DNA from 4 places in the Janthinobacterium sp. JF4 genome. Region 2 is predicted to be linked to each of the others. Evidence: predicted binding sites of a transcription regulator. Region 2 holds the regulator's gene; each other region holds the start of a gene.
What was found. The regulator FNR, encoded in region 2, switches genes on or off when oxygen is low (the NO sensors DNR and NnrR bind a similar motif). The targets are predictions, from matches to a motif close to TTGATNNNNATCAA.
Positions count from the first base shown of each region.

Region 1: a site for FNR is predicted at 3,375-3,388, ahead of cydD (thiol reductant ABC exporter subunit CydD). Genes of this name have one in related genera too.
Region 3: a site for FNR is predicted at 1,498-1,511, ahead of AC54AF_RS11090 (universal stress protein). Genes of this name have one in related genera too.
Region 4: a site for FNR is predicted at 4,692-4,705, ahead of AC54AF_RS13165 (glycine-rich domain-containing protein). Genes of this name have one in related genera too.

Region 1 is NZ_JCAQAV010000017.1:87,912-95,305, reverse strand. It holds gene AC54AF_RS14960 (amino acid ABC transporter ATP-binding/permease protein) at 1-1,624, opposite strand, end outside; gene cydD (thiol reductant ABC exporter subunit CydD) at 1,621-3,309, opposite strand; gene AC54AF_RS14950 (GbsR/MarR family transcriptional regulator) at 3,449-4,000, shown strand; gene AC54AF_RS14945 (FxDxF family PEP-CTERM protein) at 4,306-4,881, shown strand; gene AC54AF_RS14940 (hypothetical protein) at 5,042-5,221, shown strand; tRNA gene AC54AF_RS14935 (tRNA-Arg) at 5,299-5,373, opposite strand; tRNA gene AC54AF_RS14930 (tRNA-Pro) at 5,468-5,544, opposite strand; gene glmM (phosphoglucosamine mutase) at 5,627-6,964, opposite strand; gene folP (dihydropteroate synthase) at 7,004-7,394, opposite strand, start outside.
Region 2 is NZ_JCAQAV010000012.1:60,764-68,157, reverse strand. It holds gene AC54AF_RS12140 (response regulator) at 1-1,601, opposite strand, end outside; gene fnr (fumarate/nitrate reduction transcriptional regulator Fnr) at 1,841-2,599, shown strand; gene AC54AF_RS12130 (FixH family protein) at 2,603-3,127, opposite strand; gene ccoG (cytochrome c oxidase accessory protein CcoG) at 3,182-4,564, opposite strand; gene ccoP (cytochrome-c oxidase, cbb3-type subunit III) at 4,569-5,489, opposite strand; gene AC54AF_RS12115 (CcoQ/FixQ family Cbb3-type cytochrome c oxidase assembly chaperone) at 5,482-5,682, opposite strand; gene ccoO (cytochrome-c oxidase, cbb3-type subunit II) at 5,684-6,298, opposite strand; gene ccoN (cytochrome-c oxidase, cbb3-type subunit I) at 6,314-7,394, opposite strand, start outside.
Region 3 is NZ_JCAQAV010000010.1:76,101-83,494, forward strand. It holds gene AC54AF_RS11075 (VOC family protein) at 1-37, shown strand, start outside; gene AC54AF_RS11080 (TraR/DksA family transcriptional regulator) at 148-528, shown strand; gene phbB (acetoacetyl-CoA reductase) at 680-1,426, opposite strand; gene AC54AF_RS11090 (universal stress protein) at 1,604-2,470, shown strand; gene AC54AF_RS11095 (hypothetical protein) at 2,492-2,851, opposite strand; gene AC54AF_RS11100 (hypothetical protein) at 3,048-3,602, opposite strand; gene AC54AF_RS11105 (serine hydrolase) at 3,772-5,886, opposite strand; gene AC54AF_RS11110 (histidine kinase) at 6,062-7,394, shown strand, end outside.
Region 4 is NZ_JCAQAV010000014.1:36,599-43,992, forward strand. It holds gene AC54AF_RS13140 (MFS transporter) at 1-447, opposite strand, end outside; gene AC54AF_RS13145 (2Fe-2S iron-sulfur cluster-binding protein) at 531-1,556, opposite strand; gene AC54AF_RS13150 (SDR family oxidoreductase) at 1,569-2,486, shown strand; gene AC54AF_RS13155 (hypothetical protein) at 2,570-2,830, shown strand; gene AC54AF_RS13160 (hypothetical protein) at 3,560-3,799, shown strand; gene AC54AF_RS13165 (glycine-rich domain-containing protein) at 3,887-4,573, opposite strand; gene AC54AF_RS13170 (CHASE domain-containing protein) at 4,764-6,623, opposite strand; gene AC54AF_RS13175 (glutamine--tRNA ligase/YqeY domain fusion protein) at 6,823-7,394, opposite strand, start outside.

The DNA of each region.
Region 1 (7,394 bases), on a different contig from region 2:
CGTCGCCCACGATGCGGCCATCGCGCAGGCTGACCAGCCGGTCCGCCTGCGCCGCTTCGCGCCGCAAGTGGGTGGCGATCAGCAAGCTGCGTCCTTCGCTGCGCGCGCGCAGGCGCTGCAGGACATCGATGGCCACCTGCGCATTCAGCGCTTCCGTCGCTTCGTCCAGCAGCCACAAGGTCGACTCGTGCAGGAACAGCCGCGCCAGCGCCAATCGCCGCGCCTGGCCGCCCGACAAGCCCAGGCCGCCCTCGCCCAGCATCGTGTCCAGGCCGCCCGCCAAGGCACGCACCTCGTCATCGAGGCCGGCTGCCTGCAGCGCCGCCCACAGCTGCGCATCGCTGGCGGACGGGTCGGCCAGACGCAGGTTGTCGCGCAAGCTGTCCTGGAACAATTCCGTCTTCTGCGTAAACAGGCAGGCGCGCGGCGCGCTCACCTTGCCCGACAGCGGCGCCAGCTCGCGCGCGGCAAGGGCCAGCAAGGTGGACTTGCCCGCGCCGCTGGGGCCGATCAAGGCCACGCGCTCGCCGTCCGCGATGTGCAGCGATATGTCATGCAAGATGGCGATATGGCTGCCCGCATGCGCGGCGCTGACGTGTTCCAGGCGCAAGCCCGGTGCGGCAGCGACAGGCGGCTGAGGTACCTCACTATCGAGGCGCGGCGCCAGGCGGCGCATTGCCAGCAGCATCCGCCCCGCTTCCAGCGCGCCGCGGCGCAGTCCCGCAAACGGTTCCACGGCCGTCAGCGCAAGCAGCAAGGCCAGCGCAGCCAGCGGCACGTTCAGCATTTGCTGCTGCACCAGCGCGGCCACGGCCAGCAGCACGCCAGCCAGGGTCGCGCTGCCAGCCACGCCATACGCGGCGCCGGCCGCCGTCTCCAGGCGCTGCAGGGCGACATCGGCTTGCGCCAGCGAGCGGTCGATCTGCCCCAGCACGGCGCACTGGACGTCGATGCGGCCCGCCATTACCAGGTCCGTCTGGCCCGCCACCAGATCGATGGTGCCGGAACGCAGTTTTTCGATGGCGCGCGAGCGCACGATGGCGGGACGGCGGGCGCGGTACGCCACGACCCAGCTGATGCCGCCGCCGGCAGCCAGCAGCCACGCGGCCAGGCCCAGGCCCAGCTGCCACTGCATCACGCCCAGCGCCACGCCGGCCAGCAAGGCCACGCACAGTGCCGTGAAGGCAGGCACCAGCAGGCGCAAATACAGCGATTCGAGCGCATCGATGTCGGCCGTCAGACGGAACAGCAGCTTGGCGGGCTGGCGCAGCAGCCGGCTGGCCGCTTCCGGGCGCGACCAGCCGCGAAACAGTTGCACGCGGATGCAGGCCAGCGCGGCGAACGTGGCGTCGTGCGTGACGAGGCGCTCCGCATAGCGCGAACCCGTGCGGCCGATGGCCAGCAGGCGGATGCCGGCCGATGGGCCGAACACGTCAAACAGAAGCGCCGTCGAGGCATGCAGGCCGGCAATCGAGGTGGCGGTAATAAACCAGCCGGACAAGCCCAATAACGCCATGCCGGCCACCGCCGTCAGGGCCGCCAGCAAGGCCCCCCCGATCAGCTTGCCGGGCTGGGCCAGCAGCAATTGGCGCAGCACGGGGTTCGCTATGAGTGAATTTTTCATGCGCGCAACTCCTGTGCCAGGGCTCCGGTATCGACCTGCACCGTGCGCTGCAGCCGGCCAGCCAGCACGGGGTCGTGCGTGGCGACGAGCATCGTCTTGCCTTGCGCCAGTGCCAGCAAAGCGTCGGTGACGCGCGCCGCCGTTTCGCTGTCCAGGTGCGCCGTCGGTTCATCGACCAGCAACAGGTCGGCATGCGGATGCAGGGCCACGCGGGCCAGGGCCAGGCGCACGGCTTCGCCGCCGGACAAACCCTGGCCGCCATCGCTGAGCATGACGGCCGGCTGCGCCTGCGCCACGCCAGCCAGGTCGGCCAGGTGCAGCGCCTGCGTCACTTGCGCGGCATGCGCGCCCACGCGACCCAAAGTCACATTCTGGCTGACGGACGCGGCAAACACATGGGGGCGCTGGCCCATCCACGCCATGCGCTGGCGCAAGGTATTGACGGTACTGTCATTCAGGCGCACGCCGCCGACGCGGATGTCTCCGCCGCTGGCGGGCAGCAGGCCGGCCAACAAAGAGAGCAAGGTGGTCTTGCCGGCGCCGCTGGCGCCCAGCAGGGCCACGTGCTCGCCGGCGCGCACGGTCAGGTCGAAGCCGTCGAACACGGGCGCCTCGCCGGGATGGGCAAAGCGCAGTTGATGGATATCAATGGCCGGTGGCGGCGCCACCGCCATGGCGGTGGCGGAGACGACGGCAGGCAGTACCTCCGCGCCAGGCAGGGGCACGCCCTCGCCCGCCAGATCGTGCAAACCGGCCAGGCCCGCTTCGCCGGCCGCCTTGTCGTGCCAGACGGCGGCCAGTTCGCGCAGGGGCTCGAAAAACGCGGGCGCCAGCAGCAGGATGAACAAGCCCTGTCCCAGGCTCAATTCCCGGCCCCAGGTGCCGAAATGGATGCTGCCCAGCAAGGAAAAACCGATGAAGGCGGCCACCATGGCCACGCCCAGCGCGGAAAACAGTTCCAGCACGGCGGACGACAAAAAGGCGATGCGCAGCACCACCATCGTGCGCCGGCGCACGGATTGCGACGAGGCATCGAGCCGTTCGGCCGTGGCGTCGACGGCATCGAGCGCGCGCAAGGTGGCCAGGCCGCGCAGGCGGTCCAGCAGAAAGGCGTTCATGCTGCCCATTTCCACCATCTGCGCGCGGCTGGCCGCTTGCGCGCCCATGCCCACCAGGGCCATGAAGACGGGAATCAACGGCGCGGCGATGAGCAGGATCAAGGCGGCGATCCACGACAGCGGCGTCACCACGGCGAGGATCACGAGCGGCACGAGCATCACTTTCCAGCGTGCCGACTTGTAGCGCACCAGATACGGCACGATGGCTTCGGCCTGCTCGGCGATGACGCTGGCCGCCTGGCCCGACTGGGCACGCTGGCGGTCGAGCGGCGAACGGCGCGCCAGCGCTTGCGCCACCTGGGCGCGCAAGGTGGACAGGTGCTCGCGCGCGGCCACATACATGCGCCGCGCGCCCCACGCTTCGCAGCCGGCGCGCAGCACGCCCAGCAGCAGCACGCCAGCGGCCGGCAGCAGGGCCGCGCGCCATGGCGCACCGCCCAGCATGGCTTGCACGGCCCAGGCCAGCAAGGCCGCTTGCGGCAGCCACAGCAAGGCGGCACCGCCCTGCGCCAGGCTGGCGGCACGGGGAAGAACAAAGCGGGGCAAGGACAGGGGCGTAGTGGGCATCTTCTATACTTCTTGAGTTTTCAGAATTTTCTGTAAATTCGATTTTTTGTATAATACTGCGAAACATGACATATATCAATTGACCCTGCCAGTATGGCGTGAAAAAATTCAGATAATTATGAAAACTCAACATATCCAAATGACGCCGCTGATCCTGACCTTCGTCAGCCATTTCGGCGAGATGGGCAGCCGCTGGGGCTTTAACCGTACGGTGGGACAAGTGTACGCCTTGTTGTTTGTCGCGGAGCATCCTTTACACGCGGATGAAATCGCGGAACACCTGAGTTTTTCACGCTCGAACGTGAGCATCGGCTTGAAGGAGTTGCAGGGCTGGGGCTTGATCCGCCAGTCGCGCATCCCCGGCGACCGGCGCGAGTATTTTTCCTCGCTGGGCGATGTATGGCAAATCTTCCGCGTGGTGGCCGCCGAACGCCGCCGCCGCGAAGTGGCGCCCACCCTGACGGTGCTGCGCGAATCGCTGCTGGCGCCGGCCACGGAACCCGTCGACCAGTATGCGCAGGAGCGCATGCGCGAAATGTATGAATTGGTCGACCTGGCCAACACCTGGTTCGACGACTTGCAGCGCCTGTCGCCCGAATCGATGGCGCAACTGATGAAAATGGGCGCCAAGGTGCAAAAATTGCTCAACGCCAAGGATCGCCTGTTTGGCGTCAGCAACAACAACGACTGAAGCTCCCCGCCCCCAAGCCGAGACGCCGCCAGGCAATGGCTTAGCACATGCTGGCGCGCCTTGTCACGCCATGTCGAACCGCCATGCTGGCTGTCGCTAACACAGCCAGACATAGCCGTATGCGATGTTGTCAAGCAAACCAATAGAATTATTAAAATTGTATTAGTTTAGATCAAGAGTAAGCTTTCATTTGCGTACTCACTACGCGCAGGAAATAGGTAAAAACGGCAATGGGATGACTTCCCGGGCAGGCAGGGACGCGTCCCGACAAAATGAAGCGACTGTCTTCTAAAAAGGGGATTTTCATGAAAAGCATAAAGAGCATTGCCATCAAGGCATCCATGCTGGCCGCCGTGACGGTACTGGCTGGCGCAGCACAGGCTGCCACCTGGGTGGATGTGGGGCCGGCCAGCGGTTTCGTCATTGACGGCAGCGTCGTGACTTATTCGCCCTCTCCGGCACTACAGGTAAAGTATTACGACGATAATCTCGTGCCACAGGATCCCTCGGACATCCAGGGTTATATCAATGGCGTGTTCGGCACCAGTCTGGGCGCTGCCGTCTCGTATTGCGACAACGCCACCTCTGGCTGCACCGCCGGCACCACGGCAGACTTCAGCGGCGGCGTCAATTCGTATACGAGCGCGGCCGCCTATGACTATCTGGCCATCCACTTCGGCCAGGGCGAACTGGTCTTCCACTGGGCCGCTCCCTTGGCTGCCGGCACCACCTTCACGGTGTCGGGCCTGCCCAAGGAACTGAGCAACTACAGGGCTTTCATTTCCGCCGTGCCGGAACCTGAAACCTATGCGATGTTGCTCGCCGGCCTGGGCATGCTGGGCTTCCTGGCACGCCGCCGCCTGGGAAAGCAAGCATCGTAAGCATCATCGGCGGCAGCGGCGCACCAGCGCCCGCTGCCGCCTTCCATGCCAGCCGCATCTTTACGCCGCGCTTGCGGCGCCAGGCCGGCTTTTTACACCATTTTTAGATTTCCCTCGCTATGCTCGACGGCATCTACTGCTGATCGAGGAGGGAAAACTCATGCATGAACAACCGTTTCAGCCACGCGCACGCAGCGTGATCCGCCAGCATCTGCCCGTGCGGGAGCGGCTGCGCCTGGCCCGGCTGGCCAGCAAGAAAATGGCATCGGTATTCACCGCGCTGCTGTGCGCGGCGCCGCTGCTGTATTTGCTGAGCGTGGTGCTGTTTGCGCAGCCGTGACATGGCAGGCAGGCGAGCGATGGAAGATGAAGAGTGATGGCTGGCGACAGGCTGTCGCTTGCATGACCAGCATAAGCTGGTCCGCCCAGAGGGAATCGAACCCCCATTCACGGTTTAGAAGACCGTTGTCCTATCCGTTGAACGATGGGCGGAAAGGTGCAGTATTTTAGTCCATGCGCGCCAGCAATGAAATGCCTGCGCGGAATAGAAAACGGGCTGTCATTTCTGACAGCCCGTTTATGACTTTGGTCGGAGTACAAGGATTCGAACCTTGGACCCCCTGGTCCCAAACCAGGTGCGCTACCGGGCTGCGCCACACTCCGAAGACAAGATAATAACGCCCCCACCCTATTTCGTCAATTGCCCTAGACGAAATAGATGGAAATAACTATCGGTTCCGGCCTGTCACGCGGTCACTTTATCCGCGATGCGGCGCGCCATCGACTCGGCCTTCTCTTTGTCTTTCGCTTCCACCATCACGCGGATCAGCGGTTCCGTGCCCGAAGCGCGGATCAGCACGCGGCCCGTGTCGCCCAGCTCGGCTTCGACCAGTTCCTTCTCGGCCACCATGGCGTCATTTTTCTGCCAGTCGAAACCGGGCGCCACGCGCAGGTTGATCAGGGTTTGCGGGAACAGCACCAGTTCGGCCAGGCATTGCTGCAGGCTTTGGCCGCTGCGCTTGAGCGCGGACAATACTTGCAGCGCCGAGACGATACCGTCGCCCGTCGTGTGCTTGTCCAGGCACAGCAAATGGCCGGAACCTTCGCCGCCCAGTATCCAGCCCTTCTCCTTCATGACTTCCAGCACGTAGCGGTCGCCCACCTTGGCGCGCGCAAAGCCGATGCCCTGCTGCTTGAACAGCACTTCCAGCGCCATATTCGTCATCAAGGTGCCGACTGCGCCAGCCACGGGGCCTGTCGCCAGGCGGTCCTTGACCATGACGTACAACAGCTCGTCGCCGTTATACAGGCGGCCCGTGGCGTCGCACATGATCAGGCGGTCGGCGTCGCCATCGAGGGCGATGCCGAGATCGGCGCCGTGCTCGACGACGGCTTCGGCCATGGCCTTGGTTGCCGTGGCGCCGAAGCCCGCATTGATGTTGAAGCCGTCGGGCTTGTTGCCGATGGCGATCACTTCCGCGCCCAGCTCATGGAACACGTGCGGGGCGATATGGTAGGCGGCGCCGTGCGCGCAATCGACGACGATCTTCAGGCCACGCAAGTCCAGCTCGTTCGGGAAGGTGCCCTTGCAAAATTCGATGTAGCGGCCCTGGGCATCATCGAGGCGCTTGGCGCGGCCCAGCTTGTCCGACGGCACGCAAGCCATGGGCTCGTCGAGCGCCGCTTCGATTTCCAGTTCCACGCTGTCGGGCAGCTTGGTGCCCTGGCCGGAAAAGAACTTGATGCCATTGTCATGGTAGGGATTGTGCGAGGCGGAAATGACCACGCCGGCCGCCAGGCGCAGCGCCCGCGTCAGGTAAGCGATTGCCGGTGTCGGCATGGGGCCGGCCAGCATCACGTCCACGCCGGCGGCCGACAGGCCCGCCTCCAGCGCCGCTTCCAGCATGTAGCCGGAAATGCGCGTGTCCTTGCCTATCAGCACGGTCGGGCGCGCCTTGCCGCCTTGCGACTTGGCCAGCACCTTGCCGGCCGCATAACCGAGGCGCATGACGAAATCGGGGGTGATCGGAGCCGTGCCCACCAGGCCGCGAATGCCATCGGTGCCAAAATATTTACGCGTCATAAAGTTCTCTTTTTGTTGTTTATAATGAATCTTACAGGTTCAGTGCGCCATGCGCCAGACCTTCAGGGCATCGACGGTTTCAGCTACATCATGCACACGGATAATTTCCGCGCCTTGCGCTACCGCAGCAAGCGCCCCGGCAACGCTACCGGCCAGGCGCTGCTCGACGGGGCGTCCCGTGACGGCGCCGATCATCGACTTGCGCGACAGGCCGGCCAGCACGGGCAGGTCCAGCTCGCTGCGCAGCTGGCGCGTGGCGCGCAGCAAGGCATAGTTCTGTTCCACCGTCTTGCCGAAACCAAAGCCGGGATCGACGCACAGGCGCTCGCGGGCGATGCCGGCCGCCGTCATGGTGTCGATGCGCTGGCGCAGGAAGTCGGTGACTTCGCGCACCACGTCCTCGTACTGGGGCTGGTCCTGCATGGTTTGC
Region 2 (7,394 bases):
CAGGCGCGGCCGTTTTCGCTCTCGGCCAGGCTGACGGCCACCACCACTTCGCCGCTCTCGGTGAACTTGATGGCGTTGCCGGCCAGGTTGACGAGGATTTGCTGCAGGCGCTGGGCGTCGCCCACGAGGCGCCGCGGCACGTCGGGCTCGACGGCGATGGCCAGTTCCAGCTCCTTTTCGCCCGCATTCATCGTCATCGTCGTGGCCAGGGTATTCATGACTTCGTCGAGGTCGAATTCGACGGGCGACAATTCCATGCGGCGCGCCTCGATCTTCGAATAGTCGAGCACGTCGTTGAGGATGCCCAGCAGCGACTGGCCCGCCACGCGCACCATGGTCAGATACTTGCGCTGTTCCGTATCGAGCTTGGTATTACCCAGCAAATACACCATGCCCAGCACGGCATTGAGGGGCGTGCGGATTTCATGGCTCATGTTGGCCACGAAATCGCTCTTCGCGCGGTTGGCCGCCTCGGCCCGGTCGCGCTCCTGCTCCAGCTCCGCCGCGCGCGATTCGAGTTCCTGTTGCAGGCGGTCGCGTTCGCCCATCAGGCCGTTGAACGCTTCCGTCAGTTCGCCGATCTCGTCGCGCTGCTGCACCGGCACGGGGGTGAAACGGCTGCCGCTGGTGCGCAGGGCCAGCAGGGTGTCGCGCAGGCGCACCAGCGGCGACAGCAGGCGCACGGTGACCCAGCCCAGAACGGCAGCGGCCAGCAGCGAGGCGAGGACGCTCCACAGCACCAATCGGTACAGCACGCCGTCGAAGGGTTCGAAGGCATCCTCGAGGGGCAGCGAGGCGGCCAGCAGCCAGTTCACCGATTTCAGTCGCTTGAAGCTGTTGACGGCCGTGATGCCGCGGCTGTTGGTGCTGACCATGCTGCCTTCGCCATCGTCCTTCAGCAGCTGCGTGGTGGTCAGGTTGGCGTTCGGCGCGCGCGGCTGCAGCAGGCGGCTGGTGTCCGGATGCAGCACGTAGCGCGGCACGGCGCTGCGCGTGACGATGAAGTAATAGCCGCTCTTGCCGATCTTTTCCGAGCGCAGGCGGCCCAGCAGGTTATCCTTGTACAGGCGCAGCACGCCAATCACCACGCCCACCACCTGGCCGTCGGCGCCGAGCACGGGCGCCACCATCTGCACGATGGGCATGCCGCTCGCCTTGCCCAGCATCGGTTCGGTGATCATGGGCTGGCGCGTGCGCAGCACGGTCTGGAAGTACTCGCGCTCGGCGACGTTGATGCCGATGCGCCCGGCCACTTGGGGCATGTCGGCCACGATGGCGCCATGCGCATCGAGCACCAGCACGTCATCGAACAGCACCAGCATGGAACGGCGCGAATAATATTCGCGCAATTGGACGGGCTGGCCTATCAATGCGGGCGGCTGCTGCTTGGCCGTCAGGGCGACGACTTGCAGCAGCATGCCCAGCTTATCGTCGAGCTCGGCAGCGGTGCGCGCGATCAGGGACGACTGCTGGCTCAGCAGTACCCGGGTGAAGTCGTCGCGCATGCGCTGCACCTGGATCATGGTGACCAGCGCGATCATGGCGATCGAGGTCAGGCTGGTGGCCAGCGCGACTTTTGCTTTAATGCCGAGAGGCTTCATGATTTCCTTTTCAGTACCGGGCGGCACAGGCGGCAGATAATGCTGTCAGGAATTTTCCTATCAATACATCAACTTGGCAAGCGGCGCCGCGCAAATGGCCCTCTCCGCATGGGCTTTTGACGATGTTGCCATATAATTAAAGTCGGAACGTCGTTTATTCAGCGGAATTGCAGTGAAATTGGCACATGGCAACCCTGTATGCAGTAAACTTGTTATTGCATTTTCTAAAAGGTACCGACATGACTGAAGCGCTACTCACTCCCACCTTGCCCACCGTGAACGTGGAGGCGTTGCGTGCGCGATGCTCGACCTGCAGCATGCATCAATTGTGTCTGCCGATGGGCCTCGATGTGGGCGACATGGACAGGCTGGACCAGATTATCGGCCGCCGCCGCAAGATCGTGCGCGGCGCCTCGCTGTTCCGCATCGGCGACTCGTTCCAGAACCTGTACGCGATCCGCCTGGGCCACTTCAAGACGTACCAGATCAATCCGGGCGGCGAGGAGCAGGTGACGGGTTTCCAGATGGCGGGTGAGCTGCTGGGCATGGATGCCATCAGCGCCGACCGCCACCACTGCAATGCGGTGGCGCTGGAAGACAGCGAAGTATGTGAAATCCCGTTTTCCAGCCTGGAACAATTGCTGGGCAATATGCCGACCCTGCTGCGCCATTTCCACCGCATGATGAGCCAGGAAATCACGCGCGAGCAAAGCGTCATGCTGTTGCTGGGCAATATGCAGGCGACGCAGCGGTTTGCCGCCTTCATCGTCAACCTGGCGTCGCGCTATGAAGCGCGCGGCTATTCGAGCAGCAAATTCCAGCTGCGCATGTCGCGTGAGGAAATCGGCAACTACCTGGGCCTGACTATCGAGAGCGTCAGCCGGTTATTGTCCAAATTCAAGAAGGAAGGCTGGCTGCGCGTCTCCAACCGAGAGATCGAGATCCTGCAGCCGGCAAAACTGAAGGCCATCACGGCCGGCACGGACGTCTGCAAGTAAGACTTACAGTTCTTCATCCGCATGCAGCGCGATGCTGCGCTGCAGCGGCCAGGTCCAGATGCCGGACAGGCGCCACTCGCGTTTGTCGTTTTCCACCAGCACTTGCCAGCGGCTGCGCTCGAGCATCGGCAGCGCCACGGTAAAATTGCCGGCCGCATCGGGCTGCACCAGCAGCTTGATATCCTTTTCCGGCAGCGTCGCATGCGCCAGGTGCAGCTGCAACGGCGCCTGATAGGCCTTGCCGAAGCTGTGCACGGAACCGGTCAGGCGCGCTGACGCCACATCGTAGGACAAGCTCGTGTCCATCGCCAGGTCGCTGGCGACCGTGTCGCGCCGCAGGTCCTGGTTGATCGCCTTGCCCTGCTTGTAGTAATCGCCCACCACCAGCGCATCGGGCTGCGTAAACGCGATATAGCCCATGAAGCTGCCGACGACCACGGACAGGCCGGGACCGATCATCAGCAGCCAAGGCCAGCGATGCTTGTACCAGGGATCGGCGGGCGGTTGCAGTTTCAGACTGTCAGACATGGTATTTCTCCTGTGTAAACGGCCAATCCCCATGCGGGGACTGGCCTTCCTGCATTAGCGCGGCACGATGAATACCGCGCTTTCACGCACATGCAGCGACGGGTCGTCCAGCGAGTGCAATTCGATCGCAATCTTGTTCGAGCCCTTCTCGCCGACGCCGTGCGGCGCGCGCAGGCGGATCGGCCAGCCCAGCGTTTCCGTCGGCTGCAAGGTCACTTCTTCGCGTGTCAGCAAGGTCAGGCCCGGCAAGCCGGAAGCGCTGATTTTAAAATGCTGGGTTTGCTCCGAGGTGTTCATGATCTGCAGGCGGTAGACGTTTTCGATCATGCCCTCTTCCACTTCGCGTCCCATCGAACCGCGGTCGCGGATCACGTCCATTTTCAGGGGCGTGCGCAGGGCCAGCGAAGTACATACGGCGATGATGATCAGAGCCAGGATGGACGTGTAGATCAGCACGCGCGGGCGCATGGCGCGCTGGCGGATCTGCTTCGAATTGAAGTTGTTTTCCATCGCATGGTCGGTACTGTAGCGTATCAGGCCACGCGGCCGCTCGACCTTGTCCATCACGCTGTTGCAGGCATCGACGCAAGCGGCGCAGCCGATGCACTCATACTGCAGGCCTTTGCGGATATCGATACCGGTCGGACATACCTGCACGCACAGGGTGCAATCGATGCAATCGCCCAGCTTGTCGTTGTTGCCGGCCTTCTTGCTCATGGCGCCACGTGGTTCGCCGCGCTTGGTATCGTAGGTGATGATCAGGGTGTCCTGGTCGAACATGGCGCTCTGGAAGCGTGCGTAGGGGCACATGTATTTGCACACCTGCTCGCGCAGCCAGCCCGCGTTGCCGTAGGTTGCCAGGCTGTAGAACAAGACCCAGAACCATTCCCAGGGACCGAAATTGAGGGTGGTCACCGAGTGCGCCAGTTCCTTGATCGGCGTGAAGTAGCCGACAAAGGTAAAGCCCGTCCACAGGGCGATGGCGCCCCATGCCAGGTGCTTGGCCGTCTTCTTGAATGCCTTGCGCACGGAGGGGCCCTGCTTGTCGAGGGCCATGCGCGCGCTGCGCGTGCCCTCGATGCGGCGTTCGACCCACAGGAAAATTTCCGTGTATACCGTTTGCGGGCAAGAGAACCCGCACCACACCCGCCCGGCAATGGCCGTGACGAGGAACAACAAATACGCACAGATGATCAGCAGGGCCGCCAGATAGATGAAATCCTGGGGCCACAGCACGACGCCGAAAATGTAGAACTTGCGCGTGGTCAAATCGAACAGCAGGGCTTGCCTGCCATTCCAGGTCAACCACGGCAAGCCGTAGAACGCCAGCTGGGTAAGCCAGACGCATACCCATCGCCAGGTAGCGTAGCGTCCTTTGGCCTCGCGAGGGTAGATCTGCTCGCGGGCCGCATACATCTTGATGACTTGAGGTTCCATTACGTCATTTCACGGGCGTCTGAGGATTCGACAGGCCCCAGACATACGCCGACAGCACGTGCACCTTGGACTCGCCGAGGAAATCGCTGAAGGCCGGCATGGTGTTGCTGCGTCCCTTGCGTACGGTTTCCATGATGGTATCGGCGCTGCCGCCGTACAGCCAGATCTTGTCCGTCAGGTTCGGTGCACCCAGCATCTGGTTGCCCTTGGCATCGGCGCCGTGACAGGCCATGCAGGCGCCAAACTTGGCCTTGCCCAGCACCGACTTGACGGGATCCGAGGTCGAACCGGACAGGCTCAGCACATAATGGGCCACGTTCTCGACATCCTTTTCGGAGCCCAGGGCGGCGCCCATCGGTGGCATCTGCCCATTGCGGCCGTGCAGGATGGTGGTCTTGATGATGTCGGGTTCGCCGCCATACAGCCAGTCCTTGTCCGTCAGGTTGGGGAAGCCCTTGTTGCCGCGCGCATCCGAACCGTGGCATTGCGCGCAGTAGGTCAGGAACAGACGCTGGCCGATGGCTTGCGCCTGCGGATCGGCGGCCACCGTCTTCAAGTCCTGGCTCAGGTACTTGTTGAACAGGGGACCGTAGTCGGCTTCCGCCTTCTTCAGCTCTTCCTCGTACTGGCCCGTCGATTTCCAGCCCAGGCTGCCGGCATAGGTGCCCAGGCCCGGGTACAGGAACAGGTACGCCAGGGCGAAGACGATGGTGATGTAGAACAACCACATCCACCAGCGCGGCATCGGCGTGTTGAGTTCCTTCAAGTCCTCGTCCCAGACGTGGCCCGTGGTGCCATCGGCAGGGGCGCCGGCGACCACTTTGATTTTCGACTGCGAGTACAGCAGCACGCCGCAGCCGATGATGCCCAGCAGGGACAGCACGATGATGTAGATATTCCAGAAGCCATTGGTAAAATCAGCCATGGTTGCGCTCCCCTTGTGCTGGCGCGGCATCGGCCGCGTAGTCGAGCGCTTCGTCGTCGAACGGCAGGCGCGCCGCCGCGTCGAAGTCGCTATTGCTGCGGCTGAAAGTCCACCACAGGATGCCGATGAACGTCGTAAAGGAAACCACCGTCATGACGCTGCTGGCGCTGTCAAACAGGTTTTCGATTGCCATGCTAATTCCTTGTTTTGATTAATGTACCGAGGCCTTGCAGATAGGCGACCAGGGCGTCTTCTTCCGTCTTGTCCTGCAGCTGGGCCGGCGCGGCGGCGATTTCCGCATCGCTGTACGGATCGCCGAGGCGTTTCAGAGCGCGCATCTTCGGCATGATCTCGTCAGGCACCAGCTTGGTCTTCGCCAGCCATGGGTAGGCCGGCATGTTCGACTCGGGCACCACGTCGCGCGGGTTGTTCAAGTGCGTGCGGTGCCATTCGTCGCTGTAGCGCGCGCCCACGCGGGCCAGGTCCGGCCCCGTGCGCTTGGAACCCCACTGGAACGGACGGTCGTAGACGAACTCGCCAGCGACCGAATAGTGGCCGTAGCGTTCCGTTTCCGCGCGCAGCGGACGCACCATCTGCGAGTGGCAGTTGTAGCAGCCTTCGCGCACGTAAATGTCGCGGCCAGCCAGGCGCAGCGGCGAGTACGGCTTCAGGCCGGCGACCGGCTCCGTCGTGCTCTTCTGGAAGAACAGGGGGACGATCTCGACGGCGCCGCCGATACTGATCACTACCGTGACCAGGGCGATCAGCAGCCAGGGGTTTCTCTCAATCCATGCATGTGAAAATTTCATTTGCTTTCGCTCCTATCAGGCGTGCGCCGCGTTCAGTTCCGGAATGCGGGCGACGGGGAGTTTGCTGCCGCGCAAGGTCATCCAGGTGTTGTAGCCCATGATGCACATACCCGACAGGTACAGCAGGCCACCGGCCACGCGCACCACGTAGTACGGATACGTCGCTTTCACGCTCTCGACAAAGGTGTAGGTCAGGGTGCCGTCCGGATTGACCGCGCGCCACATCAGGCCCTGCATCACGCCGGCGATCCACATTGCGGCGATGTACAGCACGATGCCGATGGTGGCCACCCAGAAGTGCACGTCGACCAGGCGCGTGCTGTGCATCTGCGTGCGGCCCGCCAGGCGCGGCAGCAGGTAGTAGATCGAACCCATGGTGATGAAGCCCACCCAGCCCAGGGCGCCCGCATGCACGTGGGCAACGGTCCAGTCGGTGTAGTGCGACAGCGAGTTGATGGTCTTGATCGACATCATCGGACCTTCGAAGGTGGCGATGCCATAGAACGACAGCGAGACGATCATGAATTTCAGGATCGGGTCGGTGCGCAGCTTGTGCCAGGCGCCCGACAGGGTCATGATGCCGTTGATCATGCCGCCCCAGCTTGGCGCCAGCAGGACCAGCGAGAAGACCATGCCGATCGATTGCGTCCAGTCAGGCAAGGCCGTGTAGTGCAGGTGATGCGGGCCGGCCCACATGTAGGTGAAGATCAGTGCCCAGAAGTGGACGATCGACAGGCGGTACGAGTACACGGGGCGCTCGGCCTGTTTCGGGATGAAGTAGTAGACCATGCCCAGGTAGCCGGCGGTCAGGATGAAACCCACCGCGTTATGGCCGTACCACCACTGGATCATCGCGTCCTGCACGCCGCTGTAGGCGGAGTAGGATTTGGTGGCCGAAGCGGGGCTGACGGCACCGTTGACCACGTGCAAGATCGTCACGGCCAGGATGTAGGCGCCGAAGAACCAGTTGGCCACGTAGATATGCTTGACCTTGCGCTTGATCAGCGTGCCGAAGAAGACGATCGCGTAGGCGATCCAGACGACGGCGATGAGGATGGTGATGGGCCATTCCAGCTCGGCGTATTCCTTGCCGCGC
Region 3 (7,394 bases), on a different contig from region 2:
CGCCTGGATGGTCAACTGCCTGAAAGAGCCTGCATAGAACGGCCGCTGCCAGCCTGCGCCGCGTCAAACGCGGCGCATGTAGTAGCGCAAGCAGAGCCGCCAATCTTGGACTACCATAATGGAAGTAACCTCTACCGGGTGACAACCATGAATGAATTGCCGCAAGACCAGCTGCAGCGCTTGCGCAGCGTGCTGGAGCAACGCAAGCTGGCGTTACTGGAACAGATCGAGAACGAAGCGGCCGAAGCGGATGCGCGCGCCTCGCTGCTCAATGAAATCGAAGCCTCGCCGGCCGACAATGCCAGCGTACTCACCTTGAACGCCCTCGTCAGCGAAGCGGCCGAGCACAACCTGGCGCAGCTGGCCATCATCAAGCACGCGCTGGCCAAGTTTGCCGATGGCAGCTATGGCCTGTGCGACAACTGCGGCGAAGCCATCGGGCTGTCGCGCCTGAACGCGCGCCCCGAAGCGCGCCTGTGCATCGATTGCCAGACGCGGCTGGAAAAAGCCCAGCGCTCGGTACCATGACTGCGCAACGACAAAGGGCAAGGCATCGCTGCCGTGCCCCTTGCTGTCCAGCGACTGCCATCCGTCCGCTGCCAGCGTCTGTGCGCCGGCTGGGTGGACGGGTCTCCTCTACTGCCATTGCCCTACTTTAAGTATTCAGCTGCAGGCCGGATCAGCTCATGTGCTGTCCGCCATTGATGGCGATGTTCGCGCCCGTGACGAATGCCGCCTCGTCGGACGCCAGGTAAGCCACCAGGGCCGCCACCTCGTCCGGCTCGCCCAGGCGGCCCAGGGGAATCTGCGGCAGGATCTTCGTTTCCAGGATATCGGCCGGCACGGCCGTCACCATCTGCGTGCGCAGGTAGCCGGGCGAGACCGTGTTGACGGTGATGCCGTGGCGCGCCACTTCCAGCGCCAGCGCCTTGCTGAAGCCATGCACGCCCGCCTTCGCGGCTGCGTAGTTGCACTGGCCAAACGCGCCCTTCTGGCCATTCACGGACGAGATATTGATGATGCGGCCCCATTTTTTTTCCAGCATGGGTTCGAGCACCTGCTTGCTCATGTTGAACAGGCTGTCGAGATTGGTGCGCATGACTTCGGCCCAGTGCGGCAATTCCATCTTGCGCATGCTCTGGTCGCGCGTGATGCCGGCGTTATTGACCAGCACGTCGACGCGGCCGTACTGCGCCAGCACGCTTGCCACGGCCTCGCTGCAGGCAGCGAAATCGCTCACGTCGAGGGCCAGCGGATGAAAATAATACTGCTGCGCCTGCTGTTCGCCGAGCCAGCTTTCCACCCGCGCATTGCCCGGCGTATGCGCCGCCACGACGGCAAAGCCCGCCGCATGCAGGCGGCGGCACAAGGCCGTGCCCAGGCCGCCCATGCCACCCGTGACCAGCGCTACCTTTTGCTCATTCATTGCTGTCTCTCCCCGCTTGTTATGGTTGTTCTGCGTGGGATCAAGTGTAGGTGCAGTTTTTATCGCCAGCTTTGCGCCAGATCAAGTGCCCAGCCTGTCAAGAATGCCGCAGTCGTGCGCGGCCGGCACCCCGGACTGTGCCAGAATGGCCGCTACTGCACAGCGAGAGGCCAGGCCATGACATACAAGACCGTATTGCTCCACATCGACGACAGCGCAGGGCGCGGCGCCCGCATCGAAGCGGCCGCCAGCATCGCCCAGGCCTGCGGCGGCCACCTGACGGGCGTGGCTCTGACGGGCGTGTCGCGCCTGCTGTACCAGAACCAGCCCGACCTCGATGCCGATCCGAACCTGAGCTTGCATCTGAATTTCCTGCGGGAACGCGCGACGCGCGCCCTCGACGGTTTCGAGGCGCAGGTGCGCGCGGCCGGCGTCGCCTCGTTCGAACAGCGCGTGCTCGACGACGAAGCGGCGGGCGGCATCAGCCTGCTGGCCCGCTATGCGGACCTGGTCGTCATCAGCCAATACAATGCCAAGGATAAATCGCCGTCCGTGATGCGCGACTTTCCCGCGTATGTGCTGCTGCATTCGGGCCGTCCCGTGCTGATCGTGCCGTATGCGCCACCGCTGCCGCTGCTGGCGCCGCCGGCAGCGGCGCGCAGTGTGCTCATTTCCTGGAATGCCAGCAAGGAAGCGAGCCGTGCCGTGAGCGCCGCCCTGCCCCTGCTGCAGCGCGCCGGGCAAGTCCACGTGGCCATCTTCGACGCCCAGGTGCATGCCACCGAGCACGGCGAACAGCCGGGCGCCGAACTGACGCACTACCTGGCGCGCCACGGCGTGGAAGCGCGGCTGCATTTGCTCGATGGGGGTGGCGTGCGGCGCGGCGATATCGGCGAAGCGCTGCTGTCGCAGGCCGCCGACCTGTCGGCCGACTTGCTGGTGATGGGAGCGTATGGCCATTCGCGCCTGCGCGAAACCATCCTCGGTGGCGTCACGCGCACGATTTTGCAAAGCATGACAATCCCCGTGCTGATGGCGCACTAGGCCATCGGGCTGATGGCAGGGCTAGCCGCCCTGCCAGGGCTGGCTGCGGATCTTCGCCACCTGGCGCTGCGCCAGCCACTGCCACAGCTGCAACGCGTCGCCCTGCGGCAGGGCCGACATGTGGCGCGGACGGGCCAGGGCGATTTCGCAATCGCGGTCCGACCATTCCTCGAAAGTGACTTCGCCTCCGCTAGCGACCTCGACCTGATACATCAAGCCATCGTCGTAACCGAAGCGCAACAGGACGGTGGCCGGGCTGCCGTCCGGCGTGACGGCGCCGCCACGGTAGACTTCGGCCAGCGCATCGGCCAGCTGTGCCGGCGAGGGCGCGCAGATGTCGCGCCCATCGGCCCGTGTCAGAATGAACCATGCCTGTGTCATGACGCGCCCTCCTATCCATACTCGTTAGCATGCGAGGCAAGTACTACGGGCAGTCACCTGGGTCCAGTGTCACTTCGGGCGCGCGGAAACTATCCCTGTCGGCATTGTTTACCAATCATTAGCAATACTAACAAGGATCATACCTAAATTTCATGCAGCGCGGAATTTATGCATGTTGCGCCACAGATGCGCTGATTTACGCCACCAGCACGGGAATGCTGAGTGGGTCAAAATCATGCCAGTCGCCATTGGCGATCGTGCCTTCCGCTTCCTCGATATGCTCGGCGCCCAGCCGGTGCAGCGCCTCGAGCGCCCGTTCGCGCTCGTCGAGGCCGCCCAGCGCGACGGCGATCAGCATGCCCGGATGCCGCGGCTGGCGGCGGTTTTCTCCGTTATCCTCGGGCTCACCCGCCTCCTTCATTTTATTGAAACTGTAAAGCGAACCCACGTGCGCGCCCACCAGTGCCCCCACCACCGGGCCCAGCGGCCCTGTCGCCAAGGTGGCGGCAGCGCCGATGCCCGCGCCGACGGCGGCCCCGACGGCCACGCCTTCGACCACGCCTTCCGGCGTCTCCATGGCACCGGGCGACATGTCGCGGTCGCCACCGAGCGCGTGCAAATCGTGCTGGCCCGGCTGATTGACAAAGAAGGCGCTGATGTGGCTATCGGCAAAGCCCGCCTGGTTCAGGGCGGCGCGCGCGGCGTCGACCTGTTCCTGCAACTGAAAATGACCTGCGATGATGCGTGACATGATACGGCCCTCCTGGTCGGCTGCGGGCGCACCATGCGCCACTTCCCTAGCGTGCGCTCACCGACCGTGAAATACCGTTCGCTTACGCACACAGCCGCTCACTCATGTCTGCTGGGCAGGAAGAAATACGCCCCGAAAATCACCAGCAGCAGAGATATGAAGAATTCATCTAAGGCGTCAGCACCGGTGCGGCACCGCCGAGGCGCAGGATCGCCGCTTTTGCCCCCACGGCGCCCGGATAGCGGGGGTCAAGCTGCAGCGCCTGGCGGTAAGCCTCGACAGCCTGCGGATGCAAGCCTTGCTCCACATAAAACTCGGCCAGGCTATCCTGCAGATTCGCGTCGCGCGGATGCAGGCTGACGGCCGCCTGCAGCACGGCCATGCCTTGCGCCACGGCGCCGCTGCCTTTCAGCCGATAAGCTTCCAGGTTCAGCGCCGCCGGACTGGCCGCGCCCAGCGGATCGCGGGCCAGCGCCAGGCGCAGGGCGGCAACGGCGGATTCTGTCTTGCCAGCGCGCTGCAAGGTCAAGCCTTGCAGCGCATGTGCGCGGTCGCTGAGCGGATACAGTGCCACGGCCAGACGGCTGGCCGCCAGCGCCGCCTCCGCCTCGCCGCGCCCGGCCGACGCTTGCGCCAGTTCCTGCAGCTCGGGCACGAAATCGGGGTAGGCGCGCTGGCCGCGGAAGGCCGTGCGCAGCTGGCTATCGAGTGCGGCGATGGATGCGGAGACGGGCGCAGGTGCGGCCGGCCAGGCGATGGCGGCCGTGCGGTCCCAGCTGGCGGCCAGGGTCACGATGGCTTGCTCGAAGGCGGCCTCAAAACGGGGCAAGGTGCCGGCCTTTGTACCTTGCGACAACAGGACATAGTCGCGCGCAAATGCCAGCGCGCCGCCGCGCGAGTATTGATTCAGGTCGATGCCCGCCTCGCGCAGCTGGGCGGCCATGCTGGCGCCGGCCGCCAGGAAAACTCTTCCGCCTGCGGGATGGCGGGCCGCTTCGATGTAGGCGCGCGCCGCCGGGGCGTCGGGCGCCAGCGCCTGGCGGTTGATTTGCCTGAAGGCCTCGCGCGTGGCTGCCGCATCGGCATAGGGTTCATTCGTGCGCTCGGCATGGGACCGCCCCTCCTCGAACAGGCCTTGCGCCACCTGGTACGCGCGCTGCGCGCCCGCATCGGCGATATACGTTTTCAGCTGCCACGGTTCGCCCGTGACCACCTCGAACAGGCGCTGCACGAAGGCTTCCGGATTGACGCGCTCGAGATTGGAGGCGACGGCAATGGTCAGCTTGCGCGAGGGAAAGCTGTACAGATAGGTGACGGTTTCCGGCTGCTGGCCGCTGTGGGCGATGGCGTAGCGCCCGCCCGTCGGAAACAGTTCCCAGCCCATGCCATAGTGCGTCAAGCGGCCCGCGCGCGTGGCCATCGGCTGCACCATGGCGGCCACGCTGGCCGCCGACAGGATCTTGCCTGCATGCACACCCCTGCCGAAAGCGAGCATGTCGGGCACGCTGGCGCGCGTGCCGCCGGCCGAAAAGCGGCTGCTGATGTCGACGAATTCCGAATTCTTCCACTCCTTGCCGGCCAGCCGGTAGCCGCGCACGCGGTGCGCGATCACGGTGTCCGGGTCATCCATCACGGTGGCGTCCATGCCCAGCGGCCCCCACACGTGGCGCCGCATGTAGCCGCCATAGCTTTCGCCCGAGGCGCCCTCGATGACAGCGCCCAGCAAGTTGTAGCCATAGCTGGTATAGCGAAAGCGCGTGCCCGGTTCGGCGATCAGGTCGAATTGCTCGAAGACGGCAATGGACTGGCGCGTATCCTTGTGCTCCTTGAAATGCTGTTCCGCCTTGCTGTCGCGGTAGGCGTCGATGCCGCCCAGGTGGCCCAGCAACTGGCGTACCGTCACGGGAAACGCTTTGACGGGGAAGTACGGCACATAGGTTTGCACGGGCGCATCCAGGTCAACCTTGCCCTGTTCCACCAGCTGCAAAATGGCCACCGCCGTCATGGGCTTGGTGACGGACGCCAGCCGGTAGCTGGAACGGGCCGTGGCCGGCACGCGGTTTTCCAGGTCGGCATAGCCATAGCCTTTTACCCATTCCACGTCGCCCTGGCTGAAACCGACGGTCACGCCCGGGATGCGCTCCGCCCCCATGCGCTGGGCCGCCCAGCCGTCGAAGTCCGCCAGTCGCGCAGCCAGCGCAGGAGCGGGAGCGGAGGCGGCTTGCGCCGCGCCGCAGAACAGCGCCAGCGCGCCGGTGAAAGCGTAGTATTTGCTGCTTTGCATAGTCATGATTCCATGGTGAGGGCCGTGTGCACAGCACGGCGCTCATGCATGGTAAGTGTCTTTCACACAGCATAGGCGGGCCATGCACGAAATGCACGTGGCCGGCACGAACGGCACCGAAGTGGATGAAAATGTTGCAAAGGGGTCGCAACGGGGTAGCACATGAGCAGCTACAATGCCCGCCATGCCCTCCTTCTTCCGCTACCTGCTGCGGTACTGCCTCGCTGGCTGCCTGGCCTTGCCCACCTTCGCCTGCGCCATGCATCCGCTCTGGCTGGACGAAGGCTGGCGCGCCTGCGGCAACACGCCGTCTGCGCCCGCCTCGCTGCAGCAGCTGGTTCAACCGGGCCAGTTGCTGTGCGTCGAGCGCGACGTCACCCTGGCCGCCACGCCATCGTCGACGCAGCTGCTGGTGCTGTCGGCGCTGGCTTCGAGCGAGCTGTGGCTGGATGGCGACTTGATCGGCAGCAATGGCCAACCGGCCCGCCAGGCCAGCGGGGAACGCGCGGGCGACATCGATTTCGCCATCCACCTGACGCCACAACAATTGGCCAAGGGCAAGCACCACCTGCGCCTGCTGCTGTCGACGCAGCAGGTGCCTGCGCACCTGGTGTCGCCATTTTATGCGCTGTACCTGGTCGACCGGCAAGACTACCGCACGGGGCTGGTCTGGTACCGGTTGCCGCCGCTGCTGCTGGCCGGGGCGCTGGGCGCCGTCGCCGTGCTGTTCCTCACCTTGACGGCGCTGTACCAGCGGCAGCGGCACTGGGCCATGTTTGCCGCGCTGTGCCTGGTGGCGACGCTGCTGCTGGTGGCGGAACTCTGGCGCAGCTTTGCCGGCTATGCCTACCCCTGGCACATGCCGCGCCTGTATGCCGTCAGCGCCCTGACCTGGCTGTTTTCCGCCTTGCTGCCCCTGTATTTTTATACGGCCTACCGCCTGCCGCGCTGGCCGCTGGCGGCGGCAGCGCTGCTGGCGTGCATCGCGCTGGCTGGCGCGTTGCCCACGCATTTCGACGCGCGCTGCTGGTGGATGTTTCTGACGGGTCTGGCAGCGAGCCTGGCGCTCAACCTGGCCGCCCTGTGGCGCCGCCTGCCGGGCAGCCGTGGCGGCACCTTGATCGCGCTGGCCTCGTGCGCGCTGTTCCTGCTGACGGGCAGCCAGTTTGCCGAAGGCGGCTTCGCCATCGTCGTGTGCTTCTTGCTGCTGCCCCTGTGTGCGCAACTGCTGGCGCAGCTGCTGCGCGAACGCAGCAAGGCGGCGCGCGCCCAGCAACTGGAAAACGAGCTCTTGCGCAAGAGCATGCAACCGCATTTCCTGATGAATTCCCTCAGCCTGATCAGCGAGCTCAATGCGCAATCGCCGCAGGCGGCCGAAACCTTCATCGAGGCGCTGGGCGCCGAGTTGCGCATGCTCAATGAATTTGCCCAGCAGCCCAGCATTGCCCTGACGCAGGAACTGGCCCTGTGCCAGAATTACCTGAGCATCATGGGCACGCGGCTGCAAC
Region 4 (7,394 bases), on a different contig from region 2:
GAGCGCGACGGCGCGGCTGAAGTGTTGCGTGGGCACCATGTTCACCAGCACGGCTTGCGTGGCCGGCATCATGAAGGCGCGCGCGCTGCCGAACAGCACCAGCACGGCAAACACGGGCCAGACGATGGAAATATTGCTTAACGTAAACGCCAGCAGGGCCAGCGCGCAAGCCAGTTGCGCGGCCAGGCACCAGGCGATGATGTTGCGGCGGTTGTAGCGGTCGGCCACGTGGCCGGCGGGCAGAATCAGCACGAGGAAGGGCGCGAATTGCGCCAGGCCGATCAAGCCCAGGTCGAACAGGCTGCCCGTGATCTGGTACACCTGCCAGCCGATGGCCACGCTTTGCATCTGCACGGCCACCGTGCCCAGCACGCGGGCGGAAAGATAGCAGGCGAAGTTGCGGTGACGCAGGATACTGAAACCGTTGCCGGCAGAGGCGAGAGACATGACATTTCCAGGGAACAGCGGGGTAGGGCGGTGGCGGCAGCGGGCGCCGCGCCAGCAGCGCCCCGCTGTCTGGAAGGTGACGCTTACTTGGCCAGGTCGGCTTCCGTGGTGAAGGCGTCGGCGTAGAACTCGTCGGCTGGCAGCTGGCACAGTTGCACGAAATCGCGGTTGGCCGACTCGACGACGATCGGCGCGCCGCAGGCATACACCTGATACGCGGACATGTCGGGCAAGTCGGCCATGACGGCCTGGTGCACGAAGCCCGTGCGGCCTTCCCACGCGTCTTCCGGCAAGGCGTCCGAGACGACGGGCACATAGGTGAACTGCGGCAAGTCGGCAGCCCACTGGCGGCACAGCGCGTCCATGTACAGATCGTGCGGACGGCGCGCGCCCCAGTACAGGGTGATCGGGCGCGGGGATTGCTCGTTGATCATGTGCTCGACGATGGCTTTCAGCGGGGCAAAGCCCGTGCCCGAGGCCAGCAGCACGACGGGCTTGTCGGAATCTTCGCGCAGGAAGAAGGTGCCCATCGGGCCTTCGAAGCGCAGGATATCGCGCTCCTTCATGCTGCCAAAGACCTGGTCGGTGAACAGGCCACCCGGCATGTGGCGGATGTGCAGGCTCACGGGGCCGCCTTCGACGGGCGCGCTGGCCATGCTGTAGCTGCGGCGCTTGTTGTCGCGCAGCATGATTTCGATATACTGTCCGGCGCGGTAGTGCAGGCGCTCGCTGGCTGGCAGCTGCAGGGTCAGCACGACGACGTCGGGCGCGACTTTCTCGATGGTGGTCACGCGCGACGGCATTTTCTTGATCGGGTAATCGCTGCTGCCCGCCACTTCGCGCGCCTGCACCACCAGGTCGCCCTGGGGCACGGCGCAGCACAGCAGCGAGTAGCCGGCGGCCGCTTCATCTTCCGTCAGGGAGCGGGCCTGGTATGGCTTATGCTGTACGCTGCCGGACACGATCTTGCCCTTGCAGGAACTGCAGGCGCCGCTCTTGCAGCTGTACGGCAGGCCGACGCCGGCGCGTATCGCCGCCGACAGGACGGTTTCGTCCGCTTCACAGCTGAATTGGTGGCCGCTGGGCTGAACAGTAATTTGAAAAGTCATACAATCCTTGAGATGAAAAATATGTTAATGCACTCTTTGCGCAAGCCGGTGGGCTTGCCGCGCCTGCTGATCCTGGGCTGCGGCGACGTCGGCATGCGGCTGCTGCCCCTGCTGCGTACGCGTTTTCGCGTCTTTGCCGTCACCAGCCAGCCGGCGCGCTGCGCACAGCTGCGGGCGGCCGGCGCCGTGCCCATCGTGGCCAACCTCGACGACCGCGCCAGCCTGAAACGGCTGGCGCGACTGGCAACCATGGTCGTGCACCTGGCGCCGCCCCGGTCGTCTGGCTTGCTGGACCAGCGCACGCGCAATCTGGCCGCCATTTTACCCGAGCATGCGCGCATGGTGTATGTGAGCACCAGCGGCGTATATGGCGATTGCGCTGGCGCCTGGGTCGATGAAACGCGGCAGCTTGCGCCGGTGAATGCGCGCGCGAAGCGGCGCGTGGATGCCGAACAGGTCTTGCGGGGCTGGGGCGCGCGCCGTGGCGCCAGCGTGGCCATCCTGCGCGTGCCCGGCATCTATGCGCAGGACCGCCTGCCGCTGAAGCGCTTGCGCGAAGGCACGCCGGCCCTGGCGGCAAGCGACGATGTGTACACCAACCATATCCATGCCGATGACCTGGCGCGCATCATCGAACGGGCCTTGTGGCGCGGCAAGCCGGGACGCGTGTATCACGCCAGCGATGACAGCGAACTCAAAATGGCCGACTACTTCGATGCCGTGGCCGATACGTTCGGCTTGCCGCGCCCGCCGCGCCTGCCGCGTGCCGAGCTGCGGCAAGTGGTCACGCCGATGCTGCTGTCGTTCATGTCAGAATCGCGCCGCCTGCACAACACGCGCCTCAAGCGCGAGCTGGGCGTGCGCCTGCGCTACGCGCGCGTGGCCGATGCCTTGCGGTCGCTGTCCGCCGATGGCGCCGGCATCGGGTAAAATGGCCGGTTATCTGCGCACTTTCCTGGGCCGGCGCGCAGCGCGCCGTTTCGGCGGTGCGCCATTCACTTAAGGAATACCGCATGAGCACCCTCACTTACGAAGAATACCTGGACGAGGTCACCACTGTCCTGACGGAACTGTACGACCTCGACGACGAGGCCGCCATCAAGCTGGTCGTGGCGGCGCAGGACGCCGAATTTTTTGTCCCGCACGATGCGCATGAGGAAATGCGTACCATGGAGCAAGCCAAGAAAGACGCGGTCACCCTGTTCGAGCGCAAGCAGAATCGCCAGCAAACGCAGGAAAAACAGCAGCAACGCGTGCGCCAGCAAAAGAAATAAGGACGGGGCGCCGGGCCGCCGGCCGCCAGGCCGTGGGGCAGCATGGGCTTCGGCGCAATGCCGGGGCTTGGCCATTTGATGCAACGCATGGGCAGCATGGCGAACTGGCGATATGCTGAGCAATGTCGTCACGCGTCTTGGTTCTTTGTGGCGGGCTCTGCATCTAGGCTCTGCATCTAATTAGCGTGACGCTGTTTTCCGTCAGCAGGAGCGATCCATGCGAACTGCGAGTCACCCCAGCAAGGAACAGGTGCGCGCCTATATGCGCGGCCGCGAACATGCGCTGCAGCCACCGCCACCGCCTGAAGAAATTCGCCGGCAGCTGGCCTGGTGCCGCGTGGATACATGTTCAGGCACTTGCCTGCTTGCCGCCCCTGCCGGCGTGGCCGCGCAAGGTTGGCATTTGTCTGCGGATATGGCCCGCCTGAGCACCCTCATGGCCATAGCCTGGCTCATGCATAGCGGTGTTGCTCATCGTAAAAATTGATGACGTGCAGCAAATTTTCCCGATTTGAGTTATCCTCTAGCACATTCCAAGTGCGTCAATTCTCTTCAATTATCACAATTTCGCTTTAAGTTACGCAAAAATCAACAATAGCGTGTATTATATTGTTTGTGGCGTAAAAGCCGCATAAGTGATGGCGCTTTTTAGTGTGTTTACCCTGAATTATTGCAGAAGAGACATCTGGTTTCTTATTGCTCTAATACAACAAGTACGGATTTTCGATCATGTCTCTCAAACAAATTACCTCTTTGCCTACCTACAACCCGAATCGCGTCCTCGACGCGATCATCGACAAGCTGCAACTGAAAAATGATGCCGCCCTGTCGCGAGCTCTGGAAGTGGCGCCGCCTGTTATCAGCAAGATTCGTCACAACACCTTGCCGATCGGCGCCACGATCCTCATCCGCATGCATGAAATCAGCGATTTCAGCATTCGTGAATTGCGCGAGTTGATGGCTGCCTAAGAGCGCCTGACAGACGGCAAACTGAGAGGTGCCGTCTGGGTAAGTCAGGCTTGCCGCGTGCGGCAGCCACAGCTGTTTTCCGCTTTTCTATTGCGGGTCGCGGTTCAGTACCGGACGATCGACATAGAAACGCCCCATTTCCAGGCCAGTCGTGGACGACTTGACCACCGCCGCAGCCAGTGAGGCAGGCGCGCTGGAAAATGCGGTGCTGGCAGCCCCGGTCGCGCGGCCCGAATACGCCGTCGCCTGCACCGCCGCACTGGAAAACGCCGTCTTCACCGCCCGGCCCGAGTACGCCGTGGCCTGCACCGCCCGTCCCGAATACGCGGCCTGTACCGCACGCCCCGAATACGCCGCCTGCACGGCGCGCCCCGAATACGCCGTTTCTGCACGGATGTAATCTTCCCCGAACGTTTGTTCATACAGCTGCTTCATGCGCTCGCCCACGCGATGGTGCGCCGCTTCGTCGTCTTCGCCGCGCAAGCCGATGTACGGGAAGTGATGCAGGAAGTAGCCGAACACCTGTTCGCAGTCCGCCGCGTATTTCAGCGTGTCGAGGATGTGGTAGTGCCAGAAGGTATCGACGTCCATCAAAGGCGCCGTTTCCTCTTCCGGAAACTGTTTCATCAGGATCAGGAAGCGGCGGTATTCGAATTCCACCGCATTCGCCTTCTCCAGGCTCCATCCTTCGCCTGACTCCCGGTGCATCAGCTTGACCTTGATCGCGTCCAAATTCAAATCGGCAATTGCCTTGAAACTGTCGTTCGTATCCATGAATGTCCTTTAGTAAAGAGCGTTGTGGGAAATACGGTGAAACAGGGGGGAAAGGGGCGGGTGTGTACTCCTGGCAAGTAGTCGAGGAATGCCTTGCCCTTGGCGGACAGGCGCTAAGTTGTTCCACATCAATATTGCATCTAATTACGAAATATGCAAGCTGAGCTTGATTGAAGCGGGTGCGCGCCTGTCAGCCGCTGGCCCGGCTTTCTTCCTGGTAGGGAAACGCGGTGGCGTCCGCGCCCAGCGGCACGCTGACGTGCACGCTCATGCCTGCGCCGGGGCTGCTTTCAATGTAAAAAGTGCCGCCCAGCAACTTGATGCGTTCCTCGATGCCCACCAGGCCAAACGAGCCCAGCTTGTTGCGCCCGTCGATGGCCGCACCCACGCCGTTGTCGCTGATGCTCATCGACACCGTATCGCGGCACTTTTCCAGCTTGACCTGTACGCGGCTGGCATTCGCATGCTGGGAAATATTGCTGAGCGACTCTTGCAGGATGCGGAACAGCGCCGTCGCGCATTGATCGCTGAGGCAAATGTCGTCATGGCTTTCGCTCACTTCGCAGGCGATGCCCGTGCGCTGGCGAAATTGCGCCACTTGCCATTCGACGGCCGCATTCACGCCCAGGTCCAGCACGGTAGGGCGCAAGTCGTTGATGATCTGCCGCACGCTCTTGATGGTAGCGTCGATCTGCTCCAGGGTCGAGCGGGCGCGGGCGTTCAGGCGCGGGTGGCGGCGCTGCGTGCGCGAGGCCAGCATGTCGGCGTCGATGCGCAACACCAGCAGGTTCTGTCCCAGGTCGTCGTGGATTTCACGCGCGATGCGCTTGCGCTCTTCTTCCTTGATCTGGTCGGCGTGGGCCGCCAGGCGGCGCAGTTTCTGGTGCGACAGTTGCAGGCGGATCTGGCTGGCGCGCAGTTCCTCCGTCATGCCCGTCGCCATCTGGATGGCGCGCCGGCGCGACGACGCCAGGGTATGAAACAGCACATACAGCAGCAGGCTGCTGGCAAAGCCGATCAGCAGGGCCAGCCACGGCAGGAAGGCTTCGAAGCGCGTATACAGGTCGCTCTTGCGCACGCTGAACAGCGCTTGCCACACGCGGCCATTGTGCTTGATCAGCAGCGTGCTGCTCAGGTAACGGCCCGAACTGCCGGGCTGCCACCATGGCGCATGCATGCCCGCCGCCGTGCTGTCGAAGATGGGGCGCATGTCGTGCGGCAGCTGCAGCGGCAAGTCCGGCTGTTCAAGCGCCTGCGGACCGATGTCGAACAGGGTCAGGCGGACGTTGCGTACCGGCATGTCGGCCAGCGCGCTGCGCATCATCGACACCAGGTCATAGCCCATGCCGACGGACCCCTGGTACGCCTTGCGCCTCTGCTCCAGCGTGCCGGTCGGCATGCCGAAGCGGTACACGGGCAGGCGCATGGCCATGCCCGTCAATTGTGGCCGGCCTTCCATCGGCACGGGCACGCCGGAATTGCTGATCTGTCCGGAATCGCGCGACTGCGCCAGCGCTTCGGCGATCAGGGGGCGCGAGGCGATGTCATTGCCGAATTTTTCGGGCGCGCTGGCGATCGGCTCGATATAGAGCAGCACGGAATAATGGGCGCGCGGTGGGGGCGGATGGATGGCAAATGCCGGATAGCCGTCGCGCCCGGCTGGATAGTCGCGCTGCATGGCCGCTTCGAAGGCGGCGCGCTGCGTCTCGTCGAGTTCCTGGCTGTAATTGAGGTTCATCACGCCCGGGTAGTTTTGTTGCAAGCCGAGGTTTGCCACGTAGCGGTGGAATTGCTCGCGGCTCACGTGTTCGTTGGCGTGGAACAGGCTGGCTGTGCCGCGCAGCAGGTTGGCATACGACCTGGCGCGTGATTCGATGTTTTTCTGGGTATTGCGCGCCAGATTGTTGAACAGTTCGCTGGCATCGTATTCGATCGACAGCGAAGCGGCCATGTAGAACAGCAGGCCGACCATCAGCGACATCGCAAAGCCGAGCAGCCACAGCGGTCTTTTTTCAGCAGATAAAGGGTATTCGCCGGCAGTAGAAGACATCGCCATCCGCATCAGGAAGAGGAATCGGGTGCCGCCTGGTGGCGGTGGCTAGGCTGCGTTGTACAAGCACCATTAACATTGCAAATTGCTCAATAGCTGCCTAATATACAAAATTATCGTTATTATAGTCAACACGCAATATTTCTCTCTGAAACGAAAAAACCGCCGCAGCGGTTTTTTTCGTGGCTCGTCCGGCGCCTTATTTGGCGGGCTGCCAGCTGTCTTTCAGGGTGACGATGCGGTTGAAGACGGGCTTGCCAGGCTGGCTGTCGACCCTGTCGGCCGCGAAATAGCCATGGCGCTCGAACTGGAAGCGCTGTTCCGGCTGGGCCAGTTCCGCGCCCGGCTCCAGCCACGCTTGCACCACTTCCTTGGCCAGCGGGTTCAGGGCCAGCTTGAAGTCCTTGCCGCCCGCGTCCGGCTGCGGGTCCGTAAACAGGCGGTCGTACAGGCGTACTTCGGCGGGAATGGCCGTCGGCGCGCTGACCCAGTGCATATTGCCCTTGACCTTGTAATTGGAACTGCCTTCCGTGCCCGACTTGCTGTCCGGGAAGTAGGTGCAATGCACGGCGATGACCTTGCCGTTTTCATCCTTGTCAAAGCCCGTGCACTCGATCACGTAGCCGTAGCGCAGGCGAACCTTGCTGCCGGGCTTGTCGTCGATGGGCGGATACAGACGGAAATAGCCTTTGTTCGGCACTTCCATGAAGTCGTCTTCCTCGATCCACAGCTCGCGCGAGATGGGGAAGGTGCGCACGCCCCGTTCCGGGA